Regions from separate parts of the Rhizobium sp. PEPV16 genome, predicted to be linked through region 2. Evidence: predicted binding sites of a transcription regulator. Region 2 holds the regulator's gene; each other region holds the start of a gene.

Region 1 (5,693 bases), on a different contig from region 2:
TGCCTTTGACGCGACTTTCTTCGCCTTTGTCGGCCTCGTCCTGTTCCTGGCGCTGGTCGTTTACCTGAAGGTTCCGGGCATGATGGCACGGTCGCTCGACGACCGCGCCGACCAGATCCGCAACGAGTTGGCTGAAGCCAAGCGTCTGCGCGAGGAGGCCCAACACCTGCTCGCCGAATACCAGCGCAAGCGCAAGGAAGCAGAAGCCGAAGCGGCCCACATCGTTGCCGCCGCTGAGCGCGAAGCCGAAATGCTGACCGCCGAAGCGAAGAAGAAGACGGAAGAATTCGTCGCCAACCGCACGGCGCTATCCGAGCAGAAGATCAAGCAGGCCGAGGTTGAGGCGATGAAGGCGGTGCGTTCCGCTGCTGTCGATCTCGCAATCGCGGCCGCTGAAACCGTGCTTGCCAAGCGGGCCGACACCAAAATCCAGTCCGAGCTCTTCGGCAATGCCGTCGGCCAGGTCAAGACGCGGCTGAACTGAGCAGCTTCGAAAAGGATTGAGAGGGAAGGCCGGGCATGTCCCGGCCTTTTCTTTTGGCAGTCTTTTTTTGCCCGGCTTTTCTGTTGAATGACTTATTCCGAAAGCAGCTCGTCCGTCTCGGGTCCGTCCTCGGTCTTGCGCAGCGGCCTGAAGCTCATCCGGTGCAGCGAACAGGGGCCGTGCCTTTCGATGCCGGCGCGGTGTTGCGCCGTGCCGTAGCCCACATGCGCGGCAAAACCGTAATCCGGAAACACATGATGTGCCCGCGCCATCATCCGGTCGCGCGTCACCTTGGCGACGATCGAGGCTGCGGCGATCGAGACCGAGCGGGCATCGCCCTTGACCACCGCCTGTCCGGGGCAGTCGAGACCGGGCGGCACGTCGAGCCCGTCGGTCAGCACGTAGCTGGCCGGAATGGCGAGGCTGCAGATGGCCCGGCGCATGGCGTCGAGGCTTGCCTTGCGGATATCCGTCTCGTCGATGCGCGTCGAACTGGAGGAGGCGATGGAGACGGTCGCAGTCGCCAGAATCTGCACGAACAGTTCCTCGCGCCGTTGCGCCGAAAGCTGCTTGGAATCGTTCAGCCCCTCAGGGATGCGCTTCGGATCGAGAATGACGGCGGCCGCCACGACGGGTCCCGCCAGCGGGCCGCGGCCAGCCTCGTCGGCACCGGCGACCGGCCAGTGGCCGGCCTTGCGGGCTTTGAGTTCCAGTCGGAAATCCGGCACGAGTGGAGCCGTGTCGAAAAGCAGGGGAGAATCGGGTGGCGTGCGAGGTTTCATGCGGCTGAACCTCGCACGCCAACCCGATTTCCCGCAAGTCCCCGGATCAGGGCGGCGGCCGGGGACCGGTCCGGCGGATGGTGGCGGTCAGGGCCATCCGCGGGAATTGCGCTCGGTGCTCGAAAACAGGGCGGTTTTGTCGAGATGCCGAAACGCAAGCTTAAAAATCAAAGAAGCGACAATTGCACGCCGCTGCCATCAGGCGGTACGAACAGGTCATCGCGCAGCGGCACACTACGTCGCGTCAGCTCGAAACGTCTGGCGGCCATTTCAAAGCGCCGGGCGATCTGCCAGGCATAGGGACCGGCGCCCTTCATGCGCTTGCCGAATTCGGCATCGTAATCCTTGCCGCCGCGCATCGAGCGTACCAGCGACATCACATGCCGGTAGCGATCGGGATAATGCTGCAGCAGCCAGTCTCGAAACAGCGGGCTGACCTCGAGCGGCAGTCTGAGGATGACATAACTCGCCTCGGCAGCGCCCGCAGCCTTTGCCGATTCGAGGATGCGCTCCAGCTCGTGGTCGTTCAGCGCCGGGATGAGCGGGGCGGCCATGACTGCCGTCTGGATGCCTGCTTCGGCAAGGGTGCGGATCGTCTCCAGCCGCCGCGGCGGTGTGGCGGCACGCGGCTCCATCGTCCGGGCAAGCTTGCGATCCAGCGTGGTCACCGAGATGCCGACGCGCACCAGGTTCTTAGCTGCCATCTCCTGCAGAATGTCGAGATCACGCAGGATCATCGCCGACTTGGTGACGATCGATACCGGATGGTTCGCCTTGTTCAACACCTCCAGAATGCCGCGCATGATGCGCCATTCCTTCTCGATCGGCTGATAGGGATCGGTATTGGTGCCGATTGCGATCACCCGCACCTTGTAGCCCGGCTTGGCGAGCTCCCGCTCCAGCAGTTTTACCGCATCGGGCTTGGCAAAGAGCTTCGTCTCGAAATCGAGCCCTGCGGAAAGCCCCATATAGGCGTGTGTCGGCCGGGCGAAACAATAGATGCATCCGTGCTCGCAGCCGCGATAGGGATTGATCGAGCGGTCGAAGGAAAGGTCCGGCGATTCGTTGCGGGTGATGGCCGTGCGCGGCTTCTCGACCTGCACTTCCGTCTTGAATGGCGGCAGCTCTTCCCAGGTCTGCCAGCCATCGTCGACGGTCTCCCGCTGCAGCGGCTCGAACCGACCTGTCGGGTTCAGTCCCGCCCCACGTCCGCGCCGCCGGTCGACCTCGACTCTCAGGCCGGAGGACACGATCATCGCATCGGCAATATCTGCCGTATTGGCAGGCGCGAATGCGGCCTGCCCTGCCAGGGACTGCTCTCTCATCGGATTCTCCCGCGGCGGAAAGCCATCGCCTTCGCCCGTTTTGCTGATTAAATTCCTATCCGCAAAATGAGAACAATGCAAGAACAAAATGAGGAAAACGGCGCTGGCAAAAATTTGTGCGGCGCATTATAAATAGTCAATGTTGACGGTTGTTCTCGAATGTCAGGATCAGGAATCTGAACTGGCACAGACTTTATCGGTACTGGTGGCAGGCGCGGTGGAGGGGCTGGTGAGCGATGTGGTCGTGCTCGATCACGGCTCGCGCGACGGCACCTCGCGGGTGGCCGACGCCGCCGGCTGCCGCTTCCATTCGCAATGGGATATCAAGGACATCGTCCGCGCAGCGCGCGGCGAATGGCTGCTCTTCGTCGAGCCGGGCGCCAGACCCCAGGCCGGCTGGATCGATGAGATCGCCGAATATGTCGCGCTGAACAAGCTGCCGGCGCGCTTCACCGCGTCGCGCGGCTACCGGCGCCCGTTTTTCCAGCGTGTCGGCCGAGCCGTGCCGCCGCTGGAACTGGGCTTTCTCCTGCCGAAGAAGCAGGCGCTCGCCATTGCCAAAAGCGGCATGCGGCTGACCGAATTCGTCAAGGGCCAGAAGCCGCGCAAGCTCGCGAGCGAACTGATTCCGTCCTGGGTCGCCCGCGCTGCGCGATAGGGCCGCAACCCTCTCGATGAGCAAAAGATGGCGCCCGCAACGGAATGGCCATGGAATGCCGGTGAACGGCAGAACAGGTCAGCGACAATCTCCTCTTCTGCCGGGTTCCCGGCGAAAGGAGGTGCGTCATGGCGCGCGGTAGGATCTACGGCGTACGCGGTATGATCTACGGCCTCATGGCCGTCATATTGCCGACATTGGTGATCGCGCATCCGCATTCGGCAGCATCGCAGATGATGCGCAGTTGCGCAGGCCGACCCGAAATCGTCAATTTCCTGGACAAGAATTTCGCCGAAAAGCTCACGGCAGTCGGACTGATCAACCAGAACGCCGTTCTTGAGGTCTATGCCGCCGAAAGCGGCACCTGGACACTCATCGTCACGGATGTTCACGGCATAAGCTGCGTCCTGCTGTCGGGTGACAGCTGGGACACGATGCCCGTCCTGCCAGGCCTTGCGACATAGCGCAGGCACATCGGTCTATTTGGTCGCGCCGCGTTTCAGGTGCTCGTCCAGACGCGGCATGATCTCGACGAAATTGCACGGCACGCTGCGATAGTCGAGCTGTCCTTTCAAAATGCCGTCCCAGGCATCCCGGCAGGCGCCGGGCGAACCCGGCAGCACGAAGATGAAGGTGGCGTTGGCAACACCTGCCGTGGCGCGCGACTGGATCGTCGCCGTGCCGATCTTCTCGTAGGAGATCCGGTGGAAGATGGCGGAAAAGCCGTCCATCCGCTTTTCGAACAAAGGTTCCAGCGCTTCGGGCGTCACATCGCGACCGGTAAAGCCGGTGCCGCCCGTGGTGATGACGACGTCTATGTCTTCTCTCTCAGTCCAGGCCTTCACCCGTGCGGCAATCTTTTGGCGATCATCGGGCACGATCCCCCGGTCGACCAGCCTGTGACCTGCCTCGGTGATCCGCGCCGCCAGCGTGTCGCCTGACTTGTCCGTCTCCGGCGTGCGGGTATCCGAGATCGTGAGAACCGCAATGCCGACCGCGATGAAGGGCCGCTTTTCGTCCAGACCTGCCATCATGCGCCTACCGAAGCCGTTTCCGTCGCCTGGAAATACCAGCCAGGGCGCTCGTCGTGAAGAGCTGCCGCCGCATCTTCGGCAACAGTCATGCTCGCAAAGATGCCGAAACAGGTGGCGCCGGAACCGGACATGCGGGTCAAAAGGGCGCCGTGAGCTTGCAGCATCGCCGAGATCTCCGAAATCTCGGGCACGAGTTCGCGCGCCGGCGGCTCCAGGTCGTTGCGGGCAGCAGCAATCGCCGCGAGCCAGTCGGCAGTCTGAGGCGGGCTCGGTGCCAGGCTCAGGGCCGGATTGTTCTTTGTCGCCAGCCGGCGGAAAACCTCAGGCGTCGAGACGCCCTTCAGCGGATTGGCGAGCACCATGGCAAAGGCCGGCAGATCAGGCACAGCTTCGATCTTTTCGCCGATGCCGCGGGCAATCAGCGGCCGGCTCTCCAGGCACATCGGCACGTCGGCGCCGAGCTTCAGCGCCAGCGCGGCAAGCGTCTCCGCCGATAATGTCGTGCCCCAGAGCCGCATCAGCCCGCGCAGCGTCGCGGCGGCATCGGCCGAGCCGCCGCCGATGCCGGAGGCAACCGGCAGGTTCTTTTCGAGATGAATGCGGACGGGAAAGGCGAGGGGACCGATCGCCTCGCGCAGGAGGTCGCGGGCCTTCAGCACCAGGTTGGTGCCGCTGTCGCCGGCAAGTATCTCGCCGAAACGGCCCGACAGGGTGAATGCATCGGCCGGCGACCGCATGAAGTCCAGCCGGTCGCCATGATCTGCGAAGGTCACCAGCATATCGAGCAGATGATAGCCGTCCGGCCGCTGGCCCGTCACATGCAGGGCCAGGTTGATTTTCGCGCGCGCCTCCTCGGAAACGCTAGTGCATGATGCCGAAAAGTGTGAGCGGTTTTCGGACGACATCATGCTCTATTTCTTTGACCTGTATCCGGCCAAGTCCTTTCAGGCATGCCTCCTGCCCGTCAGGATTTTTTGTCGACCGGCGGCGGGATGACGGGCGCCGGATCCGGCTGCTTCTTGTCGGCTGCCTTGGCATCGTCGCTGACGGGAGGCAGGCCGTTGGCGACCTTGTCCTTGATCTTCGGGATCTCGGCAGCTTCGGGCTCGGAGGCGAGCGCCCGGTTCCACTGGTAGACGGCCTCGAGCTTACGCCCGACGCGCCAGTAGGCATCGCCGAGATGGTCGTTGATCGTTGCGTCGCCGGCCTTGATCTGTGCCGCCCGCTCCAACTCGTCGACGGCATCTTCGAAGCGGTTGAGGCGGAAATAGGCCCAGCCAAGCGAATCGATGATGTAGCCGTCGTCAGGGCGAAGATCGACGGCCTTCTTGATCATGCCGAGACCTTCGTCGAGGTTCCGGTTCATGTCGATCCAGGAATAGCCGAGATAGTTCAACACCTGCGGCTGGT
Region 2 (5,693 bases):
GCGCGTGTATGTCACCCCGTTAGCAGCCAAATGCGCTTCTGTCACGGCAAGATCGACGACAGCAAAGAGGATTGCCCGGCCGCGCAGGCCGCGATCTGCGCATGAGCCGGCGATGTCGAAATAGGCATCCAGCCCTTCCGGCGTCATCAGGCTGATTTTGGCATTTGACGCCGCGATATTGAAGCCGAAACCGGTTTTTTCGACTGCCGATTGCGCCACGGCAAGGCTGACGAAGGCAGCGAAGGCGGCCGGCTCCGGCGTGCAAAGCGCAATCTCGACTATGCCGGTGACGCCATTGGCGTGTGTTTCCAGCGCGGCGCGGTCGGCCGGCAGCGGATTGACGCGCTCGACGGTGAAAAGCAGGAGATCGGGCGCGCGCAGGTCGCCGGCGAAAGCCAGCTTGAAGCCCGCAATCGTCTCGGAACCGTCCGGCATCGTCATCGGCCGGGTGAACTGCAGCATCTCGCCGGCGCTCGATCCGTTGCCGACGAAATTCTGATGATCGGTGCCGGCATCCTTGCTGCCGAAAGCCAGCCCCGAAAGCCCCTCCTCGCCGCAGCGGAAACGAAAGGCCTGGTTGCGGGCCGTGAAGACATTGCCTTGGCGTGCCGATGCCTCGCTCTCCTCGACGCTCGCAATCCCGAGTGGCTCCAGATAGGTCTTGTCGGCAAAAAAGACGCAGGCGTTTTCCGTTCCGAAGGGATGGCGCGCATCGGCGGCAACGGTGAAGCCGAGCTTGCCGAGCCTTTCGCGCGCCAGATCGATATTGACGACCGGCAGCAGGACATGATCCAGCGGGTGCGGTTTGGCGGAATGCTCGTTCATGATGTCCCTCCTGGAAACGTCAAGACTTGTGTCCCACTCCGGCGAATGAAAATAAAAATCTCAACGAGTTGGCGCCAAGTTTTACGGAAATTTAGCTACTTGCGGAACACATATGGAACATATAGTGTCTGTTCTGGATTTGTTTCAATCACGAGGTCACAACGTCGATGCTCACGCGCAAACAACAGGAGCTTCTCCTTTTCATTCATGAGCGCATGAAGGAATCCGGCGTTCCGCCATCTTTCGACGAAATGAAGGATGCCCTGGACCTCGCCTCCAAGTCCGGGATTCATCGCTTGATTACAGCGCTTGAGGAGCGAGGCTTCATTCGCCGCCTACCGAATCGCGCCCGCGCGATCGAGGTCATCAAGCTTCCGGAGGCCTACAGCCCCAGCATTCAGCCCCGGCGCGGCTTTTCGCCGAGCGTCATCGAGGGCAGCCTCGGCAAGCCGCAGCCGGTTGCCACTCCTGCTCCCGCAAAACCCGTCGCCGACAACGGCAACTCGGTCTCCGTGCCGGTCATGGGCCGAATCGCTGCCGGTGTGCCGATCTCGGCGATCCAGAACAATACCCACGACATCGTCGTTCCGGCCGACATGCTCGGCTCCGGTGAACATTATGCGCTCGAGGTCAAGGGCGATTCGATGATCGACGCCGGCATCTTCGACGGCGACACCGTGATCATCCGCAACGGCAGCACCGCAAGTCCTGGCGACATCGTCGTTGCTCTCGTCGACGACGAAGAAGCGACACTCAAGCGCTTCCGCCGCAAGGGCGCCTCGATCGCGCTGGAAGCGGCCAACCCAGCTTACGAGACCCGGATTTTCGGGCCGGACCGTGTCAAGGTTCAGGGTAAACTCGTCGGTCTCATTCGCCGATATCACTGACATTGGCCAGGCCGGATTCGGTAAAACTGTTGCTGCGCCAGTCATAGGCACGATGGCGCATCCATGGCCGCGACAATACATCGAATGCGGTTGCGACCTCCAGGCCAGTGTCCGTGAAGCGCAACTCGATGGAACCGGTCCTGCGCAACGTCTCACCGGTGAAGAGCGTCGCACCTGAACGGCAATTGTTGAAGCGAAGGCGGACCGACGTCACGACTATATCGGCCGCGTCGCACGCCGGGCCGAGATAGGCGGCGTTGTCGATGACGGTTACCACCCGACCATTGCCAAGCCTTGATATGCACCAGGCCTTCTTGACGCAGGAAAAGCGGTTTGCGTCACCGCCCGCTGCGGCCGTCCGCATCGCGGTCCTTGCTTCGTTCTGCTGATCGCGGGAAAGCCTGACGCGGCGGTCTTCTCCCTCAGGCGGGATAGCAGGACCATCCAGCATCTTCGGCGGATCATGCCTCGGCAGGACCAGCGCTCGCTGCCACTGGTCGAAGATGAAGTCCGGCGGTCTTTCACGGTTGGAAGCCATTGCCGCCGCCTCGACGACCGCGACGAGACTGCCATCCTCCGAAATCACCAGATCCGGCGGCCGGGGAACCGGCAGAAGCAGCAGGATGAGTGTTGCGACCGCGATGATCGATGTGCCGACATGGCGCAACCGGGTGCGGAGCAGCGTCAGCAGCAGAAAGCCTGCCACGGCGACGGCGAAATACCAGGCGGGCAAGCGGCCGACGTCGATATTGCCACCCCAGCCGGACACCGTCTTTGCGACCGCGATCACCAAATCGAGGCCGAATCCGACGATCTTCCAAGCCCAAACATCCAGACCGAAAGGCATGAGCAGCATCGCCAGCAGACCTGCCGGCATGATGATGAAGGAGATGATCGGCATCGTCGCGAGGTTTGCCGGCAGGCCGTAGGCGGTCAGGCGATGAAAATGCTCGATCGAAAACAGCGCGGTTGAAAAACCGCCGATCAGCGAGGTCAGGAAGACGCCGCCGAAGAAACCGGCAACCGTAACGAACGGCCGGATGATCGGCAGCTTCAGAAAGGCGTTTTCGCGGACGCGCCGGTCCTTCCACAGCTGATAGCCCGAGACCAGTGCCAATGTCGCGGCAAAGGACATTTGGAAGCTCGGTCCCAAGACCTCGGACGGCGAAATGGCAATGATGACGAGAGCGGAGAGCGCGACATTGCGCAGGCTGATCGACGGCCGGTCGAAGAAGACCGCAATCAACATGATGGCCATCATGATGAAGGCGCGTTCTGCAGAGACCGCAAAGCCGGAGATCAGGAAATAGGCGGTGACGGCGATGAGCGCGCCGGCGGCAGCGATCTTCTTCGTCGGGTAGGCCTCAGCGATGCCTGGAAAGAGGCTGAGCAGCATCCGGAAGCCGACGAAGAAGATGCCGGCCGACAGCGCCATGTTGAGACCGGAGATGGCGATGATATGAGCCAGACCGGACTGGCGCAGCGCCTCCGTCGTCGTATCCGAAATGGCGCGCCGCTCATCCGTCACCAGAGCAGCGGCAAAAGCACCGGTGTCGCCGGGCAGGATCGACCTTATGCGGTCGCCAATCCCGCTGCGCAGCCGGTAGAGCCCTTCGAGCAGCGCTTCCGCCGTCGATCTTGCAGCCTGGGGACCTGCCTGCGCATCGACCTTCGTCGGCGCACCGTAGAAGAAACCGTTGGCGCCGATGCCGTCGAAATAGGCACTGAAGGAGAAGTCGTTGAGCTCGGGAAGCGCTGGGCCTGCGGGCGGCGTCAGCCGCGCCCTGCCGCTGATTATGTCGCCGATCTCGAAGGGCGCGTCGGCGCCGCGGGCGATCACGGTTATGCGTTCGGGCGGCCGCTTCACCTGTGGCGCCTCAGTGCCGGTGACGGCAAGAATGTAGCGCCACCGCCCGCGACCATCGCCTTCGCGCCGCTCGACGCGGCCGGTCACCGTCGTCGTCACGGCGGAATCGAGGATCATAGTGGAAATCCGCCAGCTCTCGAGCTGCGCAGAGACCATGCCGCAGGCCACGAGCGCAAGCGCCAGCAGCGTTGCCCGCACCGCCGCCCGGCCGCGGCTGGCGATGAGAACCGCCACGGTCAGCGCCAACAGGCAGAGCAGCGATGCAACGAGAGGAAAATCCGATGCCGCGAGAAACCAGACGGCTGACCCGGCGCCGAGGAAGACCGGCGAGAACAGCAGCAGGCGCCCATGGTCCGCCTCCTCGCCCAGCATGCGCATGCCGGCCCGCAGCAATTGCGAAGCTGCGGCCGGCAGCCGGTGGCGCAATGGTGTCGCCGACTGCGTCCGTGTCGGTCGCGGCACCACGACAGGTGGTGAAAAACGGGAGGAGTCGGCAGCACCTTCGCCTGCTTCCGGCCGCAATTCGACTGTCGTTAACTCCTGCATGAAACCGCCCAAGCCCGGCTGCGAAGGCGGCCAGAATGCAACCTCCAATCAAATCCGGCAAGAATAATCGATTGAAATATGAGGGAAAATCGCGAGCGCCAAAAGACCAGTCGAATCATCGGCTTCCGATATGCGTGCGGCTCATCGCTGCAGTGCCTAAAAGATGATACCGCAATGCACAAAATGCCGTCACGGTAACTTGGCATTAGCCTCGCGATCATATAGCTATCGGTGAGGACGCTTAACCCCTATGGCGCTTTTATGGCGCCACCGCCATTTCGGAGGATCAGCATGACGGATCAAAGCGCTACAATAAAAATCGGTGACAAGTCTGTCGACCTTGCTGTCAAAAGCGGCACGATCGGCCCGAGCGTTATCGATATCGGTGCCCTGTATAAGAACACGGCTTCCTTCACCTACGATCCGGGTTTTACCTCGACCGCATCCTGTGAATCGAAAATCACCTACATCGACGGCGACGAAGGCGTCCTGCTGCATCGCGGCTATCCGATCGAGCAGCTCGCCGAGCACGGCGACTTCCTCGAAGTCTGCTACCTCCTGCTTTACGGCGAACTGCCGACCACCGTGCAGAAGAAGGATTTCGATTACCGCGTGACGCACCACACCATGGTGCACGAGCAGATGAGCCGCTTCTTCACCGGCTTCCGCCGCGATGCGCATCCGATGGCCGTCATGTGCGGCTGCGTCGGCGCGCTGTCGGCCTTCTATCACGACTCCACCGACATCACCGATCCGCACCAGCGCATGGTCGCCAGCCTGCGCATGATCGCCAAGATGCCGACGCTTGCCGCCATGGCCTACAAGTACCATATCGGCCAGCCCTTCGTTTATCCGAAGAACGACCTCGACTACGCCTCGAACTTCCTGCGCATGTGCTTTGCCGTGCCTTGCGAGGAATATGTGGTCAATCCGGTGCTTGCCCGCGCCATGGACCGCATCTTCATCCTGCACGCCGATCATGAGCAGAACGCCTCGACCTCGACCGTCCGTCTCGCCGGTTCGTCGGGCGCCAACCCGTTCGCCTGCATCGCCGCCGGCATTGCCTGCCTCTGGGGCCCCGCTCACGGCGGCGCTAACGAAGCAGCGCTCAACATGCTGAACGAAATCGGCACGGTCGACCGCATTCCGGAATATGTCGCCCGCGCCAAGGACAAGAACGATCCGTTCCGCCTGATGGGCTTCGGTCACCGCGTCTACAAGAACTACGATCCGCGCGCCAAGATCATGCAGAAGACGACGCATGAAGTGCTCGGCGAACTCGGCATCAAGGACGATCCGTTGCTCGAAGTGGCGATGGAGCTGGAGCGCATCGCGCTTACCGACGAATATTTCATCGAGAAGAAGCTCTATCCGAACATCGACTTCTATTCCGGCATCACGCTGAAGGCGCTGGGCTTCCCCACGACCATGTTCACCGTGCTCTTCGCGCTCGCCCGCACCGTCGGCTGGATCGCGCAGTGGAACGAGATGATCGAGGATCCGGAACAGCGCATCGGCCGTCCGCGCCAGCTCTATGTCGGCGAACCGAAGCGCGACTACATTCCGGT
Region 3 (5,693 bases), on a different contig from region 2:
ATGCAGTGATCAGGCCACATCATCTGCGGCTTACCCGAAAGTTCTCCCATCTCGAAGGGGGCGGCACCGGGATGGGCGGAGGCGAAGCTGCCGTGGCCCGGCGGATGCCAGTCCTGCGAGGCGACGATCAGATCGTATTTGCCGCTGTCGATCAGTCTGTTTGCGACGGGAACAACCTTGTCGCCCTCCGGCACCGGTAGATTGCCGCCCGGACAGAAGCCGTTTTGAATGTCGACGAGCAGCAGCGCTTTCATCAAGGCCAATCCCTTCGCTTTATTGCAGTGTAAGACGCCAAGCACACCGAATGGATCAACTAGTGGATTTCCAGGCGCGGACGCGCAAGTGTTAATTCTGGCACTAGCGGTAGTAAGTCACCAAAACAGAGCGCTCTAATACGATCATTGCGAGAGTTGACGGGGCGATCGGTGTCTGAGCGCGATTAAATCCATGCCGGTGTTGACCCAAAATTGCCGTAACGCAGTGCGGACGAGCTATGGGCGGAGTGCCCGGGCTTGCGCGGCTGCGGCATTTCGTCTGCTTTCTGCGAGAGGTGACGTCAGGCCGACCTTGCTCCGGGTCATGATTTCTGCCTTTCTAACCCTTGGAAGCAAGCCGGAAGCAAAGCCATGTCAGAGCCGGATCCCGACGAAAAGATCGATGCGACGTTTCGCAACGGCTCGCTGACGGCGGCCGGGATCATCCTTGGCTTCTCGCTCAATTTCATCAGTGTCTGGGTTTCCAATCCCAATGACTGGAGCCGCATCGATATCCTGCCGATGCTGTTCCTGACCGTGGGCATCGCCATCCAGGTGAAGGTCTTTGCCGATTTGCTGGCGCGGGACTCCCTCTTCGCCGCGAAATATGATCGGTCGCGCCGGCTCTTTCTGATCGGGTTGGGAATCGTCGCCGCGGGCATGGGTGTTGCGCTTGTCAACGATATTCTCGGGCTTGGAAGGATGCGGATGCTTGGGTGAGCGCTGCTGACGCGAGGTCACACGCGCTCGACAAATCCGTCCAGCACCCGCTTCTGTCCCGCCCGGTCGAACTCGATCGTCAGCTTGTTGCCTTCGATGCCAGTGATGTTGCCGTTGCCGAATTTCAGGTGGAACACGCGATCGCCGAGGGTGAATCTCGACGGTTCCGACGAGGTCGATTTCGCCACCAGCTCGCCTTCGATGGTGCGCCCCTTCGGGCCGCTTTCGCCATAGCCGATGCGTTCGACGGCGTGGCCGGAGCGGGTGCCCCAATTGTCGCGTGTGGCGTCGGTCTTGTTGGCCTGGGCGCGTTTCCAGCCGGGAGTGGAATAGGAGTTGGCGAAGGGTTCGGCCTTGTCGAAGCGGGACTGGCCGTAGCCGCCGCGGCCATACCCGCCGTAGCTCTGCTCCATTTCGGCGACCTCGACATGGGTTTCCGGCAGTTCGTCGAGGAAACGTGAGGGCAGGGTCGATTGCCAGAGGCCATGGATGCGGCGGTTGGAGACGAACCAGATGTGGCAGCGGTGCTTGGCGCGGGTGATGCCGACATAGGCGAGGCGGCGTTCCTCCTCCAGGCCGGCGCGGCCGCTCTCATCCAGCGAGCGCTGGTGCGGGAAGAGGCCTTCCTCCCAGCCTGGCAGGAAGACGGTGTCGAATTCCAGGCCCTTGGCCGAGTGCAGCGTCATGATCGAGACGGCGTCGAGGTTCTCGTTGGTCTCGGCATCCATCACCAGGGAGACGTGTTCGAGGAAGCCGCGCATCGACTCGAAGCTTTCCATCGAGCGGATCAGTTCCTTGAGGTTTTCGAGGCGGCCGGGGGCTTCAGCGCTCTTGTCGTTCTTCCACATGTCGGTATAGCCGGACTCTTCGAGGATCTGCTCGGCAAGTTCGGTATGCGGCGTGTTTTCAAGCAGTTCCTGCCATCGGCGGAAAGATTGAATCACGTCGAAGAGGGCTTTTCGCGCCTTCGGCTTCAGCTCGTCCGTCTCGATGATGTCGACTGCTGCCGCAAGCATCGGGATATCCCGGGCACGGGCATAGTCGTGCAGCGCCCGCACCGTCGTGTCGCCGAGGCCGCGCTTCGGGGTGTTGATGATGCGTTCGAAAGCGAGGTCGTCAGAGGCTTGAGCAACCAGGCGGAAATAGGCCATGGCATCGCGGATTTCGAGGCGCTCATAGAAGCGCGGGCCGCCGATGACGCGATAGTTGAGGCCGAGGGTGACGAAGCGGTCTTCGAATTCGCGCATCTGGAAGGAGGCGCGCACGAGGATCGCCATGTCGTTCAAGAGATGCTTGCCGCGCTGGAGCTGCTCGATCTCCTCGCCGATGGCGCGGGCTTCCTCCTCCGAATCCCAGGAGGCATGGACCTGCACCTTGACGTCGTTCGGATCGGAGCGGTCGGTGAACAGCGTCTTGCCGAGGCGGCCCTCATTATGGGCGATCAGATGGGCGGCGGCCCCGAGGATATGTTCGGTCGAGCGGTAGTTGCGCTCGAGCTTGATCACCTTGGCGCCGGGGAAATCCTTTTCGAAGCGCAGGATATTGTCGACCTCCGCGCCGCGCCAGCCATAGATCGACTGATCGTCGTCGCCGACGCAGCAGACGTTCTGCGGCTCGCCCTTGGGGCGCTGGGCGAGAAGCCTGAGCCACATGTACTGGGCCGTGTTAGTATCCTGATACTCGTCGACGAGGATATAGCGGAAGCGGCCGTGATATTCCTTCAAGAGATCCGGGTTCTTGCGGAAGATCGCGATCGGATGCATCAGCAGGTCGCCGAAGTCGCAGGCGTTCAGCGTCGTCAAGCGCGCCTGATAGGCAAAATAGAGATCGCGGCCGCGGCCATTGGCAAAGGCGCGGGCGTCGCCTTCGGGGATATCGGCGGGGCCGAGGCCTTTGTTCTTCCAGGTGTCGATCATGCCGGCGAACTGCTTGGCCGGCCAGCGTTTATCGTCGAGGCCTTCGGCCTGGATGATCTGCTTGATCAGGCGGACGACGTCGTCAGTATCGAGAATGGTGAAATCGGAGCGCAGGCCGACAAGCTCGCCGTGGCGGCGCAGAAGTTTGACGCCGATCGAATGGAAGGTGCCGAGCCAGGGCATGCCTTCGACGGCGCCACCGACCAGCAACGCGATACGCTCCTTCATCTCGCGGGCCGCCTTGTTGGTGAAGGTGACGGCGAGGATCTGCGAGGGGAAGGCGCGGCCGGTATTGAGGATATGGGCGATGCGGGTCGTCAGTACACGGGTCTTGCCGGTGCCGGCGCCGGCGAGCACGAGGACCGGGCCTTCCAACGTTTCGACGGCTTCGGTCTGCTCGGGGTTCAGCCCGGCGAGATAATCCGGCCGCTTGCCGCCGTCGCGAGCCGCCATGGCGCGGGCGGCGATACCGCCACCGGCGGCGGGCGCCCTTTCGGCGGGCGTGGCAGGCGGCTGCGGCTTGCGCGCCATCTCGCCCGGCTCTTCGTCGAAGAAGGGCATATCGTCGAAACTATTGCTCATGGCGCGTAATGTAGTGATTCGGGAAGGAAAGACCAGAAAAGATGTTCTGCTTTCATTCCCGAGCCGGCGCTATTCCAAGCGGTATGTTGCGGGCGGCAATGCCGCGGCCGAGCCCGGCTGTGGTCGCCATGCGGGCGGGCGGAGCTAAAATTTCGATCGCGGCGTGTCGGAACTGGTGCCGGTGGGGCGTCCTTGGGTCATCGGACAGCAGTCCGGATCAACACCCATCAACAAGGAGGCCGTTTCATGCCGAAGGTCGTTTCAAATCTCTGGTTCGCCGAGGAAGCGCGCGAAGCCGTCGAATTCTACGTGTCTGTTATCCCGGACTCCAGGATCGGCCGCACCACCATATTGCCGGCGGAAACGCCGAGCGGGCCTCCCGGCAGCGTCGAGCTGATCGAGTTCACGCTCGCCGACCAGGCCTTCCTGGCCATGAAGGCCGGCCCGCTCGATAGTTTCAACCATTCCTTCTCGATTGCGATTCTCGTGGAAAACCAAGCCGAGATCGATCGGATATGGGAGGCATTCCTCGCCAATGGCGGCACGCCGGAGGCGTGCGGCTGGCTGAAGGACCGCTGGGGCCTTTCCTGGCAGATCGTGCCGCGCGTGCTTTCCGAGATGATCGCCGACAGCAATCGCGAGCGGGCCAAGCGCGTAACCGAAGTGATGCTCGGCATGGTCAAAATCGATGTCGCTGCGCTCCAGGATGCGTTCAACGGCTGAGAGGCCTGCGGAGACATGATAGCAATATCCGGCGCATGATCGTCATGCGCCCATTTCTCTAAGAATATCCCAAATTTTCGAGCGTCATATGGTCCGTCGCACATCGATATTCACCGATCGAAGCGGGCTCGCCGCCTGCCAATCGCTGATTTTCGAGATCGAATCACGGGCGACATTGCACACCTTTTTCATCTTTCTGTCACGTCGTGAAATGTGCTGATACCGCGATGGCGTTTTTCTCAACTATACTGACCGACAGTTTCGTACAGTAATTAAAGAACCGGTGGATGCACAATTTCGTGCATTGCTAGAAACGGCCGGTGAGCGTGGAATAACCGACGAAACTATTGATTCTCAGGAACGTCATGGCCATCTCGATGGTTATAAGGACACCTGAAGCCTGTGGCATTAACCTTGAATGGAGGGCCCATGCTGAGCGAATCCGTATTTGATGCGTTCACCCGCAGTTATGATGCGCGTCGCGAGACCGATATGTCGATCTCGGAGTATCTCGATCTTTGCAAAAAGGAACCGCTTGCCTATGCCAATGCGACCGAGCGCCTGCTCGCCGCGATAGGCGAGCCGCAGATGGTCGACACCGCCAGGGACACCCGCCTCGGCCGGATCTTCATGAACCGGACCATTCGGATCTATCCGGCCTTTGCCGGCTTCCACGGCATGGAAGAGACAATCGAACGCATCGTTTCCTTCTTCCGGCACGCGGCGCAGGGGCTCGAGGAGCGCAAGCAGATCCTCTATCTGCTCGGCCCGGTCGGCGGCGGCAAGTCATCGCTGGCGGAGCGGCTGAAGCTGCTGATGGAGGTTCATCCGATCTACGTGCTGAAGGCCGGTGACGAGGTCAGCCCCGTTTTCGAAAGTCCGCTCAACCTCTTCGACCCGGACACAATGGGATCGCTCCTGCAGGAGCAATACGGCATTCCCCTGCGGCGCCTGAGCGGACTGATGAGCCCGTGGTGCCTAAAGCGGCTCGACGACTTCGGAGGCGATATTTCCCGCTTCCGCGTCGTCAGAGTACAGCCTTCGCGGTTGCGCCAGATCGCCATCGCCAAGACCGAGCCTGGAGATGAGAACAATCAGGATATCTCGTCGCTGGTCGGCAAGGTCGACATCCGAAAGCTGGAGACCTATTCCCAGAACGATCCCGATGCCTACAGCTATTCGGGCGGCCTCAACCGCGCCAATCAGGGCGTGCTCGAATTCGTCGAAATGTTCAAGGCGCCGATCAAGATGCTGCATCCGCTGCTGACGGCGACGCAGGAGGGGAACTATATCGGCTCCGAGAATATTGGCGCCATACCCTTCTCCGGCATCGTCCTTGCGCATTCGAACGAGGCGGAATGGCAGACCTTCAAGGCCAACAAGAACAACGAAGCGTTCATCGACCGTATTTGCGTGATCAAGGTGCCCTACTGCCTGCGCGTGACGGAGGAGCAGAAGATTTACGAGAAGCTGATCGAGGGATCGGAACTCGCCGATG

What was found. Region 2 encodes LexA, which represses DNA repair genes until DNA is damaged. Its sites were predicted from a motif close to TGTTCNNNNTGTGTTCNG; they were not measured.
Region 1: a site for LexA is predicted at 2,660-2,677, ahead of FY112_RS23480 (PA0069 family radical SAM protein). Genes of this name have one in related genera too.
Region 3: a site for LexA is predicted at 3,515-3,532, ahead of FY112_RS21840 (UvrD-helicase domain-containing protein). Genes of this name have one in related genera too.

Annotation. Positions count from the first base shown of each region.
Region 1 is NZ_VSZV01000332.1:25,530-31,222, reverse strand. Features, by position in the region: gene FY112_RS23490 (F0F1 ATP synthase subunit B) at 1-484, shown strand, start outside; gene FY112_RS23485 (ribonuclease HII) at 577-1,266, opposite strand; gene FY112_RS23480 (PA0069 family radical SAM protein) at 1,434-2,591, opposite strand; gene FY112_RS23475 (glycosyltransferase family A protein) at 2,731-3,249, shown strand; gene FY112_RS23470 (hypothetical protein) at 3,378-3,713, shown strand; gene moaB (molybdenum cofactor biosynthesis protein B) at 3,729-4,280, opposite strand; gene FY112_RS23460 (4-(cytidine 5'-diphospho)-2-C-methyl-D-erythritol kinase) at 4,280-5,191, opposite strand; gene FY112_RS23455 (tetratricopeptide repeat protein) at 5,248-5,693, opposite strand, start outside.
Region 2 is NZ_VSZV01000244.1:4,819-10,511, forward strand. Features, by position in the region: gene FY112_RS09035 (VOC family protein) at 1-825, opposite strand, end outside; gene lexA (transcriptional repressor LexA) at 993-1,712, shown strand; gene FY112_RS09045 (ComEC/Rec2 family competence protein) at 1,693-4,125, opposite strand; gene gltA (citrate synthase) at 4,417-5,693, shown strand, end outside.
Region 3 is NZ_VSZV01000326.1:9,922-15,614, forward strand. Features, by position in the region: gene pncA (bifunctional nicotinamidase/pyrazinamidase) at 1-254, opposite strand, end outside; gene FY112_RS21835 (hypothetical protein) at 627-974, shown strand; gene FY112_RS21840 (UvrD-helicase domain-containing protein) at 992-3,472, opposite strand; gene FY112_RS21845 (VOC family protein) at 3,719-4,195, shown strand; gene FY112_RS21850 (PrkA family serine protein kinase) at 4,625-5,693, shown strand, end outside.